One region of the Limnohabitans sp. genome, then DNA from elsewhere that is predicted to be linked to it. Evidence: predicted binding sites of a transcription regulator. Region 1 holds the regulator's gene; each other region holds the start of a gene.

The links. The regulator FNR, encoded in region 1, switches genes on or off when oxygen is low (the NO sensors DNR and NnrR bind a similar motif). The targets are predictions, from matches to a motif close to TTGATNNNNATCAA.
Region 2: HEQ17_RS13760 (universal stress protein) is a predicted target of FNR. The motif match lies at 1,920-1,933, and genes of this name have one in related genera.
Region 3: HEQ17_RS13355 (TraR/DksA C4-type zinc finger protein) is a predicted target of FNR. The motif match lies at 2,051-2,064, and genes of this name have one in related genera.
Region 4: HEQ17_RS02795 (OmpW family outer membrane protein) is a predicted target of FNR. The motif match lies at 1,565-1,578, and genes of this name have one in related genera.

What each region holds. Positions count from the first base shown of each region.
Region 1 covers NZ_JAAVVW010000003.1:424,263-427,741, forward strand. Annotated here, with positions in the region: gene ccoG (cytochrome c oxidase accessory protein CcoG) at 1-747, shown strand, start outside; gene HEQ17_RS05105 (nitrogen fixation protein FixH) at 773-1,117, shown strand; gene fnr (fumarate/nitrate reduction transcriptional regulator Fnr) at 1,151-1,870, opposite strand; gene HEQ17_RS05115 (sulfite exporter TauE/SafE family protein) at 2,267-2,962, shown strand; gene HEQ17_RS05120 (sulfite exporter TauE/SafE family protein) at 3,006-3,479, opposite strand, start outside.
Region 2 covers NZ_JAAVVW010000003.1:2,161,225-2,164,703, reverse strand. Annotated here, with positions in the region: gene HEQ17_RS13770 (LysR family transcriptional regulator) at 18-986, shown strand; gene HEQ17_RS13765 (metallophosphoesterase) at 983-1,855, shown strand; gene HEQ17_RS13760 (universal stress protein) at 1,995-2,417, shown strand; gene HEQ17_RS13755 (helix-turn-helix domain-containing protein) at 2,428-3,051, opposite strand; gene HEQ17_RS13750 (alkaline phosphatase D family protein) at 3,119-3,479, opposite strand, start outside.
Region 3 covers NZ_JAAVVW010000003.1:2,076,514-2,079,992, forward strand. Annotated here, with positions in the region: gene mrdA (penicillin-binding protein 2) at 1-1,128, shown strand, start outside; gene HEQ17_RS13350 (VOC family protein) at 1,141-1,554, opposite strand; gene HEQ17_RS13355 (TraR/DksA C4-type zinc finger protein) at 1,646-2,017, opposite strand; gene HEQ17_RS13360 (glutathione S-transferase) at 2,133-2,783, opposite strand; gene HEQ17_RS13365 (DUF2946 domain-containing protein) at 2,934-3,335, shown strand; gene HEQ17_RS13370 (copper chaperone PCu(A)C) at 3,477-3,479, shown strand, end outside.
Region 4 covers NZ_JAAVVW010000002.1:559,979-563,457, reverse strand. Annotated here, with positions in the region: gene HEQ17_RS02805 (TlyA family RNA methyltransferase) at 1-604, shown strand, start outside; gene metF (methylenetetrahydrofolate reductase [NAD(P)H]) at 623-1,453, shown strand; gene HEQ17_RS02795 (OmpW family outer membrane protein) at 1,650-2,246, shown strand; gene ybeY (rRNA maturation RNase YbeY) at 2,289-2,744, opposite strand; gene HEQ17_RS02785 (PhoH family protein) at 2,809-3,479, opposite strand, start outside.

The DNA of each region.
Region 1 (3,479 bases):
CAAAGCGCCATGTTCGACAAGGACACGCTGATCGTCACCTACGACGAGGCGCGAGGAGAGCCCAGAGGTGCCCGCTCCAAAAAAGCTGACCCCCAAGCCTTGGGTCTTGGGGCTTGCGTGGACTGCACCTTGTGCGTACAGGTCTGCCCCACGGGCATCGACATCCGCCGGGGCCTGCAATACGAGTGCATTGGTTGCGGGGCCTGCGCCGATGTGTGCGATACGGTGATGGACAAGGTCGGTTATGCGCGGGGGCTGGTCAAGTTCTCAACGCAAAATGCCTTAGACAATGGCTGGACAAGGGCTCAAACCTTGCGACGAATTTTCCGACCCCGTGTGCTGATCTACACCGCAGTGCTGTCGACCATCATTTTGGGTGTCGGTGTCTCTTTGTGGCTGCGCACGCCTTTCAAGGTGGACATTGAGCGTGACCGAGCCACTTTGGCCCGCATCGTGGCGGGTGGCCAGATTGAAAACGTGTACCGACTGCAAATCATGAACGCAGCTGAACAAGTTTTGACATTCAAGTTGCAGGCACATGGCTTACCCGGCCTGCGACTGGCGGGAGAGTCCGAGGTGCAGGTGGCTGCCACCGAGTCGCGTTGGGTATCCGTGCAGTTGCAGGTGCCGTACGATGCTGTCACCGCAGGCTCGCACCCGATCGATTTCAAAATCGATGCTGCCGATCCTTCGGGTCGGTCCTTGGGGCAGTTGACAGAAAAAACCATATTCCTGATGCCCCGTTGAGGCATCTCCTTGCAGAAAGATTTCCATGAACAAAGCCATGAAACCTGCTTCGACAGAACAAGCCTGGTGGCGCTTTGGTTTGGTGTGGATGGTGCTGGCCGGTCCTGCTGTAGTGGTGGTGGCGGGTTTCATCACGTTCTACATTGCCTTGGCCAACCCTGACCCTGTGCTGCAAGTGACGCCGCGCACCGCCGTGCAAGAGAGACAGGGCATCACCCATGCGCCAGCCATGCAGGGGCGAAACCATGCCGCTACCGGCGAGTTGCCCGGCGCAACCCAGATGCACCCCATCACGGGCAGTGGTCGGCCGGTCGATTGTGCGCAGGTGAATGGGCTGGGTGAGGTGTGTTCGGAGAAGTCAGGACGTTGACAGGGCGGATGGCCTCAGATGCCCGGCGTGGCATCAATGGCATTGGTTGTTGTTCACCATACGCTGCAAGGCCTCGGCATCCAGGATGCGAACATGCCGCTGTTTGACTTCCACGGTGCCCTCTTCCACGAATTTGGAAAAGGTTCGGCTGACGGTTTCGAGCTTGAGGCCCAGGTAACTGCCGATCTCCTCGCGCGTCATGCGCAAGACCAGCTCGGACTGCGAAAACCCGCGCGCATGCAGGCGCTGCACCAGGTTCAGCAAAAAGGCGGCCAGACGCTCTTCGGCCCGCATGCTGCCCAGCAGCAGCATCACGCCGTGCTCGCGCACGATCTCGCGGCTCATGATTTTGTGCACGTGGTGTTGTAAAGCAGTGACTTCGCGTGAGATTTCCTCAATTCGGTCAAAAGGCATGACACACACTTCGGCATCTTCCAGGGCCACCGCATCGCAGCTGTGTTGGTCGTTCACGATGCCGTCCAGGCCAATGATCTCGCCTGCCATCTGAAAGCCTGTGACCTGGTCGCGCCCGTCTTCGGTCGCCAGGCAAGTCTTGAAAAAGCCGGTACGGATGGCATACAGAGAGGTGAACTTTTCGCCGTTGGTGAACAATGCAGTGCCCCGCTTGACTTTGCGACGCACGGCCACCAGGTCGTCCAGGCGGTTCAGGTCCTGGTCGTTCAAGCCCATGGGCATGCACAACTCCCGCAAGTTGCAATTGGAGCAGGCGACTTTGATGGCTTGGGGATTCATGGTTTATCTCATGGTTGGGCGATGGATTTGCCTTAGATCAAGCCTTGAGCTTAAACCCAAAATTCCAATGGAGTGGCGGCGATACCCTTTTGATGCTCGAATTCATCAAAAACAGGTAAAAATTTTGACCTCAGTCAATGCATGGAAAAAAACAATCGGTCAAAGTGGTGTCATTGTTTGGAACATTTTTTTTATCCAAGGTTGATACATGTCCTTCTTCAAACCTGAATGGTGGGTGCATGTCGACGTGCCATGACCTCATGACACTTCTTGCCCTGACACTGACCGAAGTCCCCAGGCCGACCGTGGCCACTTTTGCTGCAAGAACCAAAGCGGTTTGCCTGCCTCTTCTGCTTCGCAGTCAATGAGGCTGTAGGACCTGGAAGCAGATACGCGATGCAAAGCTCTTTGGCCATCACGGCCTTGATGATGGGGCTGCTGGGCGGCCCACACTGCGTGGCCATGTGTGGAGCAGCCTGTGCGGGCCTGGGCCAGGTGGCCGGTGAGCGCCGGGGTCAGGCGTTGCTGGCCTTCCACCTGGGACGCTTGGGCGGCTACTCGTTGTTGGGTGCTTTAACTGCCGCCAGCGTCCAGGGTTTGGGTTGGTTGACGACGCAGTCAGCGGCCATTCGACCCGTCTGGACACTGTTGCATGTGGCTGCCCTGGTGCTGGGCTTGTTGCTGATGGTGCAGGCTCGTCAGCCGCTTTGGCTAGACGAGGGGGCACGCAGCCTGTGGACCCGTGTGCGCCGTTTCAATACCCGTTGGGGCCGCGCGGCTCCCTGGATGGTGGGCGGTTTGTGGGCCTTGATGCCTTGTGGTCTGTTGTATTCTGCTTTGATGGTGGCGGCATTGACCAGTCAGCCCTTGGCAGGTGCAGGCACCATGGCCTTATTTGCGCTGGGCAGCAGCCTCAGTTTGTGGGCGGGTCCGTGGTTGTTTTTGCGCTTACAGTCGGTGGGCGATGGCTCCTGGGGCATGCGTGTCGCAGGCCTGGCCCTGGCGGCCGTATCGGGCTGGGCTTTGTGGAGGGGTCTGGTGCATGATCAGGCCCCATGGTGCATCACGCCCCTGTCAAATTCTGTGGTCTGACTGCCCATTCAGGTGGCGCTGGCACCTGCAGTGGCTGGATGACTCAAGCGGAAAAGCCTTTGTAAAACATATAAGCAGCCAACAAGTAGAGCACACTGGCGAAAATGCGCTTGAGTTGTTTGACCGGCAGTTTGTGTGCAGTTGCGGCGCCGACCGGAGCCATCAAAACACTGCAAATGGCAATCACCACCAAAGCAGGAAGCCACAAGTAGCCAAAGCTGTCAGCGGGCAGGTTTTGCACGCCCTGACCACTGAAGATGTAACCGACGACGTTGGCCAGGGCAATCGGAAAGCCCAAGGCCGCACTCGTGGCCACCGCATGATGAATGGCCACGTTGCACCAAGTCATGAAGGGCACACTGATGAAGCCCCCACCAGCACCGACCAAGCCCGAAAGCAGACCAATCAGGCCACCAGCTCCCATCAGGCCTTGCAAGCCTGGCACCTGACGTGAAGGGGCAGGTTTTTTGTCGAGAAACATTTGTGTCGCCGAAAACCCCACAAACAAAGCGAAGAA
Region 2 (3,479 bases), 1.7 Mb from region 1:
CGCTCGCCATGAACCCCATGCCTCCCAGCACCTTCCACACTCTGGACCTGAACCTGCTGCGGGTGTTTGACGAAGTCATGGCCGAACGCAGCCTGACTCGCGCTGCACACAACCTGGCCCTGACACAGCCCGCCGTGAGCAATGCCTTGCGGCGTTTGCGCGAGGCCTTGGGCGATGAACTGTTGCGCCGCCACGGTCACGGCATGGAGCCCACACCCCGGGCGCTGGCGCTGTGGCCCAGCGTGCGCGAGGCCCTGCGCCAATTGCAGGCGACCATCGTGCCCAGCGCTTTCGAGCCCCAGCAAGCCAACAGCACCTTTGTGCTGGCCATGGCCGACGCCACAGCGGCCGAACTGATGGGCGGGCTGGCCCGACAGCTGGAGTTGCAGGCTCCCGGTGTGTCCTTGCGCGTGGTGCCCCTGACCACGCGCGATCCGCGCAGCATGCTGGCCGACGGGACGGCCGACATCGCGCTGGGCTACTTTCCTGCGGTGCTGACCGATTTGACGGGACGCGCCCAGGCCGGTGAAGCTGTCGCATTTGAGCACCAGCGCCTGTACACGGGTGAGTACGTGTGTGTGATGCGACGCAGCCACCCTCTGGCCGAGCAGCCCATGACGCTGGAAAGCTATTGCGCCGCGCGGCATTTGCTGGTGAGCTTTTCCGGTCGCCCCCATGGTTTTGTCGACGAGGCCCTGACCTCGATCGGACGCCAGAGACGCATCGTGTTCACCGTCAACCAGTTCTTCACCGCTGGTCAGGTGGTGGTCAACTCCGACTTGCTGACGGTGCTGCCGCGCCACTTTGTGCCCACCACGGGCATGGGCGAGCAGCTGGCGTTGCGCGATTTGCCACTCGATGTGCCGCCTGTGCACGTCGAAGCGCTGTGGCACCGCCGCCTGCAACACGACAGCGCCCACCAATGGCTGCGCCGCCAGTTGCTGCAAGTGGCCCAGGCAGCTTTTGGCACCGAGGCCAAGCCATGAACATCCAACTTCTATCGGACTTGCACCTGGAATCCAACCCCGGTTTCATGCCCAGCCCAGCCCCTGGCGCCGATGTGCTGGTGCTGGCCGGTGACATTGGCTCTTACCAAAGCAACTCGGCGCTGGCCGCAGCAGGCGATGCCGACTTTGGCCTGCAGCGCTTTTCGCCGCTGCACGGCTGGCCCACGCCCGTGTTGTTTGTGCCCGGCAACCACGAATACGACGGCTTGGACTTTGATGAGGCCCACGCCCGCCTGCAGGACAGTTGTGCCCGGCTGGGCATCACCTGGCTGGAGCGCAAAGTGGTAGAGATGGGCGCGGTTCGCTTTGTGGGCACGACGCTGTGGAGCGACTTTGACGCGCTGGGGCCACTGGCGGGGCAGACTTTGCCAGAACCGACACCGGCCAAATTTCCAGCCCAGCTCCACCACCCCAACAGCCCGTACACGCGCCAGCTCAAGGCCCGCGACAAAGCTTTTCGCGCCGCCAACCATTACCTTCGCAAGGCCGCCACCACGCGCCAGGGCCAAGCCTGGTTGGCCGAAGGCCTGCGCGAGCAAGCGCTGCAGTGTCAGGACTGGCTCCAGCAAGCGTTGAACACCCCGTTTGCCGGTCACACCGTGGTGGTGACGCACTTTGCCCCCAGCCTGCACAGTGCCGACCCGCGCTATGGCCGGGTGCCGGGCACGGCGGGGTTTTGCAATGCGCTGGACCACTTGCTGCCCCTGGCAAGGCTTTGGTTGCACGGCCACCTGCACTGCCCCAGCGACTACACCCAACACGGCTGCCGCGTGGTGGCCAACCCGCTGGGTTATGCGGCCAAAAACGAGCAACTGCAGTTCAAGGCCCACTGTCTGCTGGCCGTCTGAAGGCCAGGCGCATCCGAGCGTCAAACCACAAACATCTGCTGCGAGCAGGCAGACTCGCTTTTTCATGACCCAAGTCAAGACTTGCTGCCAAGACGCGGGTTAGAGTCAAACCTTGTCTGATACCTCACAGGAGATCTTCATGAAAATTCTATTGGCCGTTGATGGCAGCGAATACACCAAAAAAATGCTCGCTTACCTGACCACGCACGATGAACTCTTCAGCACCAGCAACCAATACACCTTGCTGACGGTCAATCCTCAATTGCCCCCGCGTGCACGCGCTGCCGTGGGCAAGGAGATGGCCGAGTCTTTCCAGCGCGAAGAAGCCGAAAAAGTGCTGGGCCCTGTGACCAAGTTTTTGTTGCGCCACGGCATCGACGCCAAGACCATGGCCAAAGTGGGCCATGCGGGTGAAACCATCGCCAAGACCGCCGATACCGGCAAATTCGATCTGCTGGTGATGGGCTCACACGGCCATGGCACGCTGGGCAACCTGGTGATGGGCTCGGTCGCCACGCAGGTGTTGGCCAACAGCAAAGTGCCCGTGCTGCTGGTGCGTTGAGGCCGATACTTCAGCGGGCATTCAATCCTTCGAAGCAGGTGCTCATCACCTGGTCGAGGATCTGCGCATCGGTGTGCTGCTGGCCCATTTTCAGAAACTCCAGCACCGGGTCGCAGGCCCGGGCAAACAAGGTATAGAGGACCGCCACAGCGGGCAAACCCTGGTTGATTTGGCCCAAAGCCTGGGCCTCTTCGATCCAGCCGCCCAATGCGTCACTGACCTCCATCAGACCATCCATATAGTCCTTGCTGGCCATCAGGGTGGCGCGCAGGCTGGAGTTCTGGCTGGGCAAAGAAGGCATCTGGCCTTGCAGCTTGAGCGTCATGGTCCAGCGCGTCACGGACTTCAGTTTGTCCAGCGGTGACAAGCTGGGGTCCGTGGCCTGAATGACTTCTTGCGCCCGGCGCATGGCCGTGACCATGGCGGCACAGGCCAGCTCTTCCTTGCTGGTGAAATGTTTGTACAAACTGGCTTTGGCAATGCCCACTTCGGCCGCCACTTCGTCCACCGTCATCGCATCAAAGCCTTTTTCGGCCAACAAACGGTTGACCGACTGGATGATTGCTGCCTCACGGGCTGCGAGCATCTGGACTTTGAACGATTTTTTGGGTGCTGGAAGGGTTTTGGTTTGCATGACCGCATTTTATCCGCGCCGCCTTAAAAGTGACTCAATGGTTACCCTTGCATACCTTCAGGTCACTTCATGCACCCGGCCCGACGCCGGCTACGCCCTGGTGCACGGCCCATCGGGCCTGAACGCTCAGTCCGGCATGGGGCGCAACCGGGTGCGGGGTGGTCAAAAACTGCGCATCCAGTCGCTCAGGCCGTAGGTCAATGAAGGTGTAACCCCGTTCGTCTGAACGGGCATGGCGCAGGTCCGGGTTCTCGCCCTGAATTTGTGCCATCAGCGTTTTGGACATGCCTCTGGACGATACAGACGTGGTCACCAATTCGCTGGCCAGGACGGGCGAGCGCTCATCGCCCGCGTGCAAACGCAGCTGCGCCGCCACATTGGCGTGCACATCGCCGCCCAGCATGACCACATCCTTGAGCCGCGCATCA
Region 3 (3,479 bases), 1.7 Mb from region 1:
CCCACCTTTGATCCGAACTGGTTCGTGGATGGCATTGATGTTGAGAACTGGCAGTTGCTCAATGAATCCATCGACAAACCCTTGCTCAACCGCGCTTTGCGCGGCACCTATCCACCAGGCTCCACCTACAAACCCTTCATGGCGCTAGGCGCATTGGCCACCGGTAAACGCTCCGCCAGCACCATCATTCAAGATTCGGGCTCGTGGACCTATGGCGGTCACACGTTTCGTAGCCACGGAGACCATGGCCTGGGTGCGGTGGACATGGTCAGCTCGATCGTCTCATCGAGCAATGTTTACTACTACTCGCTGGCCAATGAAATGGGGGTTGACGTCATCCATGACTTCATGAAGCCTTTGTGGTTTGGTCAGCGCACGGGCATCGACTTGCCAGGCGAGGTGCGCGGCATCCTGCCCAGCACCACATGGAAGCGCAACTATTTCAAGAAACCCGATCAAAAACAATGGTTCAGCGGCGAGACCATTTCGCTGGGCGTCGGCCAGGGTTACAACGCATTCACCATGTTGCAACTGGCCTCGGCAACGGCCACCTTGGCCAACCGGGGTCTGCAGTTCAAGCCGCAAGTGGTCACCGCCACACAAGATGCGCTGACCCACGCACAAACGCAAGTGGCTGCACAAGCACCGATGGACCTGGGCTACAAACCCGAGCACCTGGATGTGGTGCACAAGGGCCTGGTGGGCGTCGTCACGTCGGGCACCTCGGCACGGGTGTTTGCTGGAGCGGGCTACACCAGTGCTGGCAAAACCGGCACGGCACAAGCGGTGACGATTGGGCAAAAAGACAAATACAACGCAGCCAAATTGTCTGAGTACCAGCGTGACCACTCTCTGTATATGGCCTATGCCCCAGCGGAATCCCCGACGATTGCGCTGGCTGTGGTGGTCGAAAACGCTGGCTTTGGTGCCGCTGCGGCCGCGCCCATTGCACGGCGGGTGTTTGACTACTGGTTATTGGGGCAATACCCCAGTGAAGATGACATAACTGCCACACAAAGAGGCCAGTCCTCCAGCCCGATCGGCAAACCCCGGGCCAAGAAAGATGTGCCGCTGCTGAGTCCCAAAGCCGTGCCCGCCGACAAGGCACTGGAAGCCGTCAAACCATGAGCCGCGTTTGACTCAACTGGCGTAAACCGTCTCGAAATCAGCGAAGCCTTTGACCTCGATGGGGTTACCAAACGGGTCCAAGAAAAACATGGTCCATTGCTCACCGGGCTGACCGGCAAAGCGCAGGTGGGGCTCGACCACAAATTGCATGCTGCGCGATTTCAAGCGCTCGGCCAGCTCTTGCCAATCGGCCTTTTGCAAGACCAAGCCAAAATGCGGCATGGGCACCAGGTGTTCACCCACAAGGCCCGTCAAGGTGGTTTTGAAGGGCTCGCCCAGATGCAGCGAGATCTGGTGCGAGAAAAAATCAAAGTCAACCCAAGTCTCGGTCGATCGGCCCTCTTGGCATCCGAGCACATCGCCATAAAAGCGGCGCGCTTCATCCAAGTCTGTGACGTGAAAAGCGAAATGAAAAAGACTGTGCATGCACTCCAGCATAGCAGCGCCGCAGCTCGAAGCCCTGGGTAAACACCGCGATATGCCATCGCCCACACGGTGGGGCCATGCGGCATGACAATCAGCGGCCTTGTTCCTTGCGCGTCTGGCAAACGATGCAGCGTTTGGCGGTCGGGTAGGCGCTCAGGCGTGCGGGCGGAATGGTCACGCCGCAGTCGGTGCACTGGCCATAGGTGCCCGCATCAATACGCTCAAGTGCAGCGTCGATGTCTCCCAGCTCGGCGGTTTCGTGTTCGTTGATGGCGAACTCGGTTTGCCGCTCAGAACGGATCTGGGCGCGCGACTGAAAGCTGTTGTCAAAGTGGTCCGCGGCCATGTCAGCGCGCGAGACCAGACCGCCACGCTGCTCGGCGATGCGCTGCAGCAGCTGCGTGCGCTCTTGCAAAAGACGCTCGCGGTAAATGGAGAGGCTTGGGGTGTCGGATGAAGTCATGGCTTCATCCTAGGCGCCTGGGGTGACGCGGTATTGATGTGGGTCAACCCCCGCTGCCGCATGGCATCGGCCATGGGCCGGGGTTGACGCGCCTTAAGCGCTCAAGCGCACAGACTCAGCTTTTGGCTTTCATGCGCGACATCATCAATTCCATATTGGCTTTGCGGTCCGCGTTGACCGTCTGCATGTGGGGGCGCTCGCCCATCATCTTGAGGTAGTCGCGCACAGGCAGCTCGGCCAGGAAGTCTTTGCCGTAAATCAACTTGGTGACGCCAGACACCAAGGGCAGGTGCACCACGGCGGCGCAGTCGGCCAACGTCAAGCTGTCGCCCGCGATGAAGGGAGCGAACTTGGCCAACTTGGCAAATGCAGCCACGCTCTTTTCGAGCTGCGCTGCGGTTTTCTCTTTGACCGAGTCGCTCACCTTGCCGCCAAAAAAGGCTTCGGGGTAGAGGTTGCGCGCAACCAGCTCCAAGTGCAGGTCCAGAAACAGCGCCAACTCGCGCACCTTGGCAGCGGCAAACGGGTCGGCAGGGATCAAGGGGTTTTGCGGGTACTTTTGTTCGATGTATTCCAGCATCACGGCCGACTCGCACACCGCGCCCTCTGGCGTCTTGAGGTAAGGCACTTTGCCCAAGGGGCTGGCTTGCGCATCGGTCGCGCCCACCCAAGCCAGCTCCTCGACAAAAGGCACGCCTTTTTCGAGCAAGGCCAATTTGACTTTGTTGTGGTAATTGCTGGCTGCAAAGCCGCAGAGTGTGAGCATGAGGGTCTCCGAGAAAGGGTAAAAATCACAGATTAGCCCAAGACCCGACTCGCTCAGGTCACACAGTTGACCGTTCAGCTCGGCAAGGGGTAGGCCGCGCAGGTGGCCACATGCTCGGTTGGCCATCAGGCGGTTACAAGCGCGGGCCAAATGGCCAATGCCATAATTCGTGCCATGTTCAACCTGCAATCCCTGCGCAATGCCCACCGACTCACCCGCTTCGTGCTGGTGTGGTTTGCCTTGTTTGTCGGGGCGGCGGTGGCCTCACCGCTGGTCAAGCCAGAAGCCGTGCAACTGGTTTGCAGCGCCATTGGCGGCGTGAAACTGGTGCCGGTGGATGCTGCAGGTGCTGATGTGGATGGCACGGTGGCACACACCGCGCTCGACTGCCCCGCCTGCTTGCCCCTGATCGCGCCTCCCGCGGCCGATGTACTGGCCAAGTTGCCAACGGGTGATTTGCCCCATGCTTTGCGAGCCCTGCCGGCGGCTCGCTTGGCCAGTTTGCTGGGTCAGCCCTGGCAAGCCCGCGCACCCCCCATCTTTTTCGCCTGAAACACCGCCCCTTGATGCGCTGGCGCGCTGGGGCTGAGTCGGTTTAGGCGCCCAACTGTGCCAGTGCACCCTGCTTCATAGGGTGTGCCTTGCGCACTGTCTGTGTCTCTTCATCTGTTCGATAACCACCAGGAGTGATCCATG
Region 4 (3,479 bases), on a different contig from region 1:
TGGTTTGCGTTGCCTGGATGTGGGGCAAAGCACGGGCGGCTTCACCGACTGCTTGTTGCAGCACGGCGCGGCCGAGGTGGTGGGCATTGATGTGGGCCACGCCCAGGTGCATCCGCGCATCAGCCAAGATGAGCGGGTGGTCTGCATCGAAGGCGTGAACGCCCGCGAGCTGGAACCCGGTGATGAGCGGGTGCCAGAAGCGCTGCAGGGTTTTGACCTGATGGTGGGCGATGTGTCCTTCATCTCGCTGACCTTGGTGTTGCCGGGCGTGGTGCATTTGCTCAAGCCCACGGGCCAGTTGCTCATGTTGGTGAAACCCCAGTTTGAGCTGCAGCCGGGCCAAGTGGGCAAGGGCGGCATCGTGAAAGACGACACCCATTTTCCGTTCATCGAAAACCGTGTGCGCACAACTTTGACCGAGTTGGGCATGCAAGTGACGGCTTGGTTGGACAGCCCGATTGAAGGTGGCGACGGCAACCGTGAATTTTTTGTGCAGGCCTGTTGGCCTGACCCTGCGTCAGTGGCTCCCGCACGCGAAAAAGCACGCGAAGCCCACGAGGCTGATCTGGCCGCCTTGGCCTATGCCAAGGCCAACGACTATTGAATTTTTGAAGGTGTTGAGATGTCTGGTTTGAAGCTGCCCATCAGCCTGGAATTTTTTCCACCCAAAACCCCCGAAGGCGCAGACAAGCTGCGCGGTGTGCGTCAAGCGCTCTATGGCTTAAAGCCAGAGTTTTGCTCGGTGACCTACGGCGCTGGGGGCTCCACACAAGAAGGCACCTTTGCCACCGTGGGTGCGATCCTGGCCGAGGGCGTGCCTGCGGCCTCGCACTTTTCTTGCATTGGTGCGACCCAAGCTTCGGTGCGCGCTGAATTGGCCAAGCTCAAAGCCATGGGCGTCAAGCGGCTGGTGGCTTTGCGCGGCGACTTGCCCAGCGGCTACGGTGCTGGTGGCGAGTTCCATTACGCCAGCGATTTGGTGGCCTTCATCCGAGCTGAGACCGGTGACGATTTCCACATCGAAGTGGCGGCCTACCCCGAAATTCATCCTCAGGCCAAGTCCCCCGATGCCGACTTGCACGCCTTTGCCACCAAGATAAAAGCCGGGGCCAACTCGGCCATCACGCAATACTTCTTCAACAGCGATGCGTATTTCCGTTTTGTGGACGGCGCCTACAAACTGGGTGTCGATGTGCCCGTCGTGCCGGGCATCATGCCGATTACCAGCTCAGCACAATTACTGCGCTTCTCAGACGCCTGCGGGGCCGAGATCCCGCGCTGGATCCGGCTGCGCCTGCAAGCCTATGGCGACGACACTGACTCCATCAAGGCCTTCGGCCTGGACGTGGTGTCCGACCTTTGCGAGCAACTCATCAACGGCGGCGTGCCCGCTATCCATTTCTACACCATGAACCAAAGCGCGGCGACGCTGGAGATCGTGCGTCGCCTTTGACTGGCGCAGCCCCATCTGTTCAGTGGTTTGCCACACACAGTGCGAGATAGCAACGCATACCCTTGATGAAGCTCAAGTGGACCTGCGGCTGCGAGTCCCGCCTGTGTTCGTTTGATGTGCATCAAGAGCACACATCGTCGCCAATATTCCAATGAAATCGAGAGGTTTGTCTCTCGCTTACAAAAGGAAAATCGACATGAAAAAACAAACTTGGTGGGTAGCACTGTTGCTGGCGGGATCGGTCACGGGCGCGATGGCACAAGGCCTGGGCGAAAGCCCGTGGCAAATTCGCTTGCGCTCCGTGCATTTGGACAGTGTCAACAAGGACACCACCCCTTTGGGCCTGTCCATTGACAACAAGACCTTTGCAGAAATTGACTTCACGTATTTCTTCAGCAAGAACTTGGCCGCAGAACTGGCCTTGACCACCCACCAAAAGCAACGGGTCTATGCCAACGGCACCGATATCGGCTCCTTCAAGCATTTGCCACCAACTTTGCTGATGCAGTACCACTTCACCGACTTTGAGGGCTTCAAGCCCTATGTAGGCGGGGGCGTCGCCTACACCCGTTTCAGCGGCGTGTCTTTGCCACCGGGTGTCACTTTGGACAGCCACAGCTGGGGCACTGCCTTCCAAGTGGGTGTGGATTTTCCGATCGATAAAAATTGGTCGATCAACCTGGATGTGAAAAAAACCAATATACGAACCGATGTGTATGCCGACGGCAGCAGTTTGGGCCGCTTGCGGGTGGACCCTTTGCTCTATGGCGTTGGCATTGGCTACCGTTATTGAGGGGGTGAAACACCAGGTCGTCTAGGCTGTGGCCATCCCAGATCAAAGGTAGGGGTTCGATAACCCCAGACCGGCCAGGATGGCCACCTCATAGGCCTCCATTTCTTGCGCGTCGGCGGTGCTGTTCTCGTGGTCCCAGCCTTGCGCGTGCAAAGTGCCGTGCACCAGCAAATGCGTGTAATGCGCTGCCAGCGTTTTGCCCTGCTCTTTGGCTTCGCGGGCCACCACCGGGGCGCACAGCACCAAGTCGGCCACCACCACCGGCTCTTGCTCGTAATCAAACGTCAGCACATTGGTGGCGTAATCCTTCTTGCGGTAACTGTTGTTCAGTGCACGCCCTTCTTCTTCGCCCACGATGCGCACGGTGATTTCGGCATCGTCGGCCAAAGCGTGGCGAATCGCTCGTAACACCACATGGCGGGGCAGGGCGGCGCGGTGACGTGCCGCATTGGGGATGTTCCCAAATTGCAGGGACAGTTGGAGTTGTTGCAAGGGCATGGGCAAGAAAAGTCTGTGTGTAGGGTGTTGGGTGCGCGTATCGTCGCCGCGCAGTGCAGGCAACTCAATCGTCGCTGGTCAATGGTTTGCGTCGGGTGCTGATGCCCGCCCTCAGCGGCGCGCTGCCTTGCGCGTCGTAGGCGTCCACGATGCGGGCCACCAAGGGGTGGCGCACCACGTCGGCGCTGCTAAAGCGTGTGAAAGCAATGCCTTTGACCCGCTTCAAAACCCGCTCGGCGTCAATCAGGCCGCTCAGTTGCCCCTTGGGCAAGTCGATCTGACTCACATCACCCGTCACTACCGCCTTGGCGCCAAAGCCGATGCGGGTCAGGAACATTTTCATCTGTTCGGTGCTGGTGTTTTGCGCCTCGTCCAGGATCACAAAGGCGTTGTTCAGCGTGCGCCCGCGCATGAAAGCCAGTGGCGCGACTTCAATGGCGTTGCGCTCAAAGGCTTTTTGCACTTTGTCGTGGCCCATCAAGTCGTACAAGGCGTCGTAAAGCGGGCGCAAGTAGGGGTCGATCTTTTGCGACAAGTCGCCCGGCAAAAAGCCCAGGCGTTCACCCGCTTCCACTGCCGGACGGGTCAGCACAATGCGCTGCACGCTGGCGCGCTCGAGTGCATCCACCGCGCAGGCCACGGCCAAATAGGTTTTGCCAGTGCCCGCCGGGCCAATGCCAAAGCTGATGTCGTGGCTGGCGATGCTTTCCAAATAAGCCGCTTGCACCGGTGTGC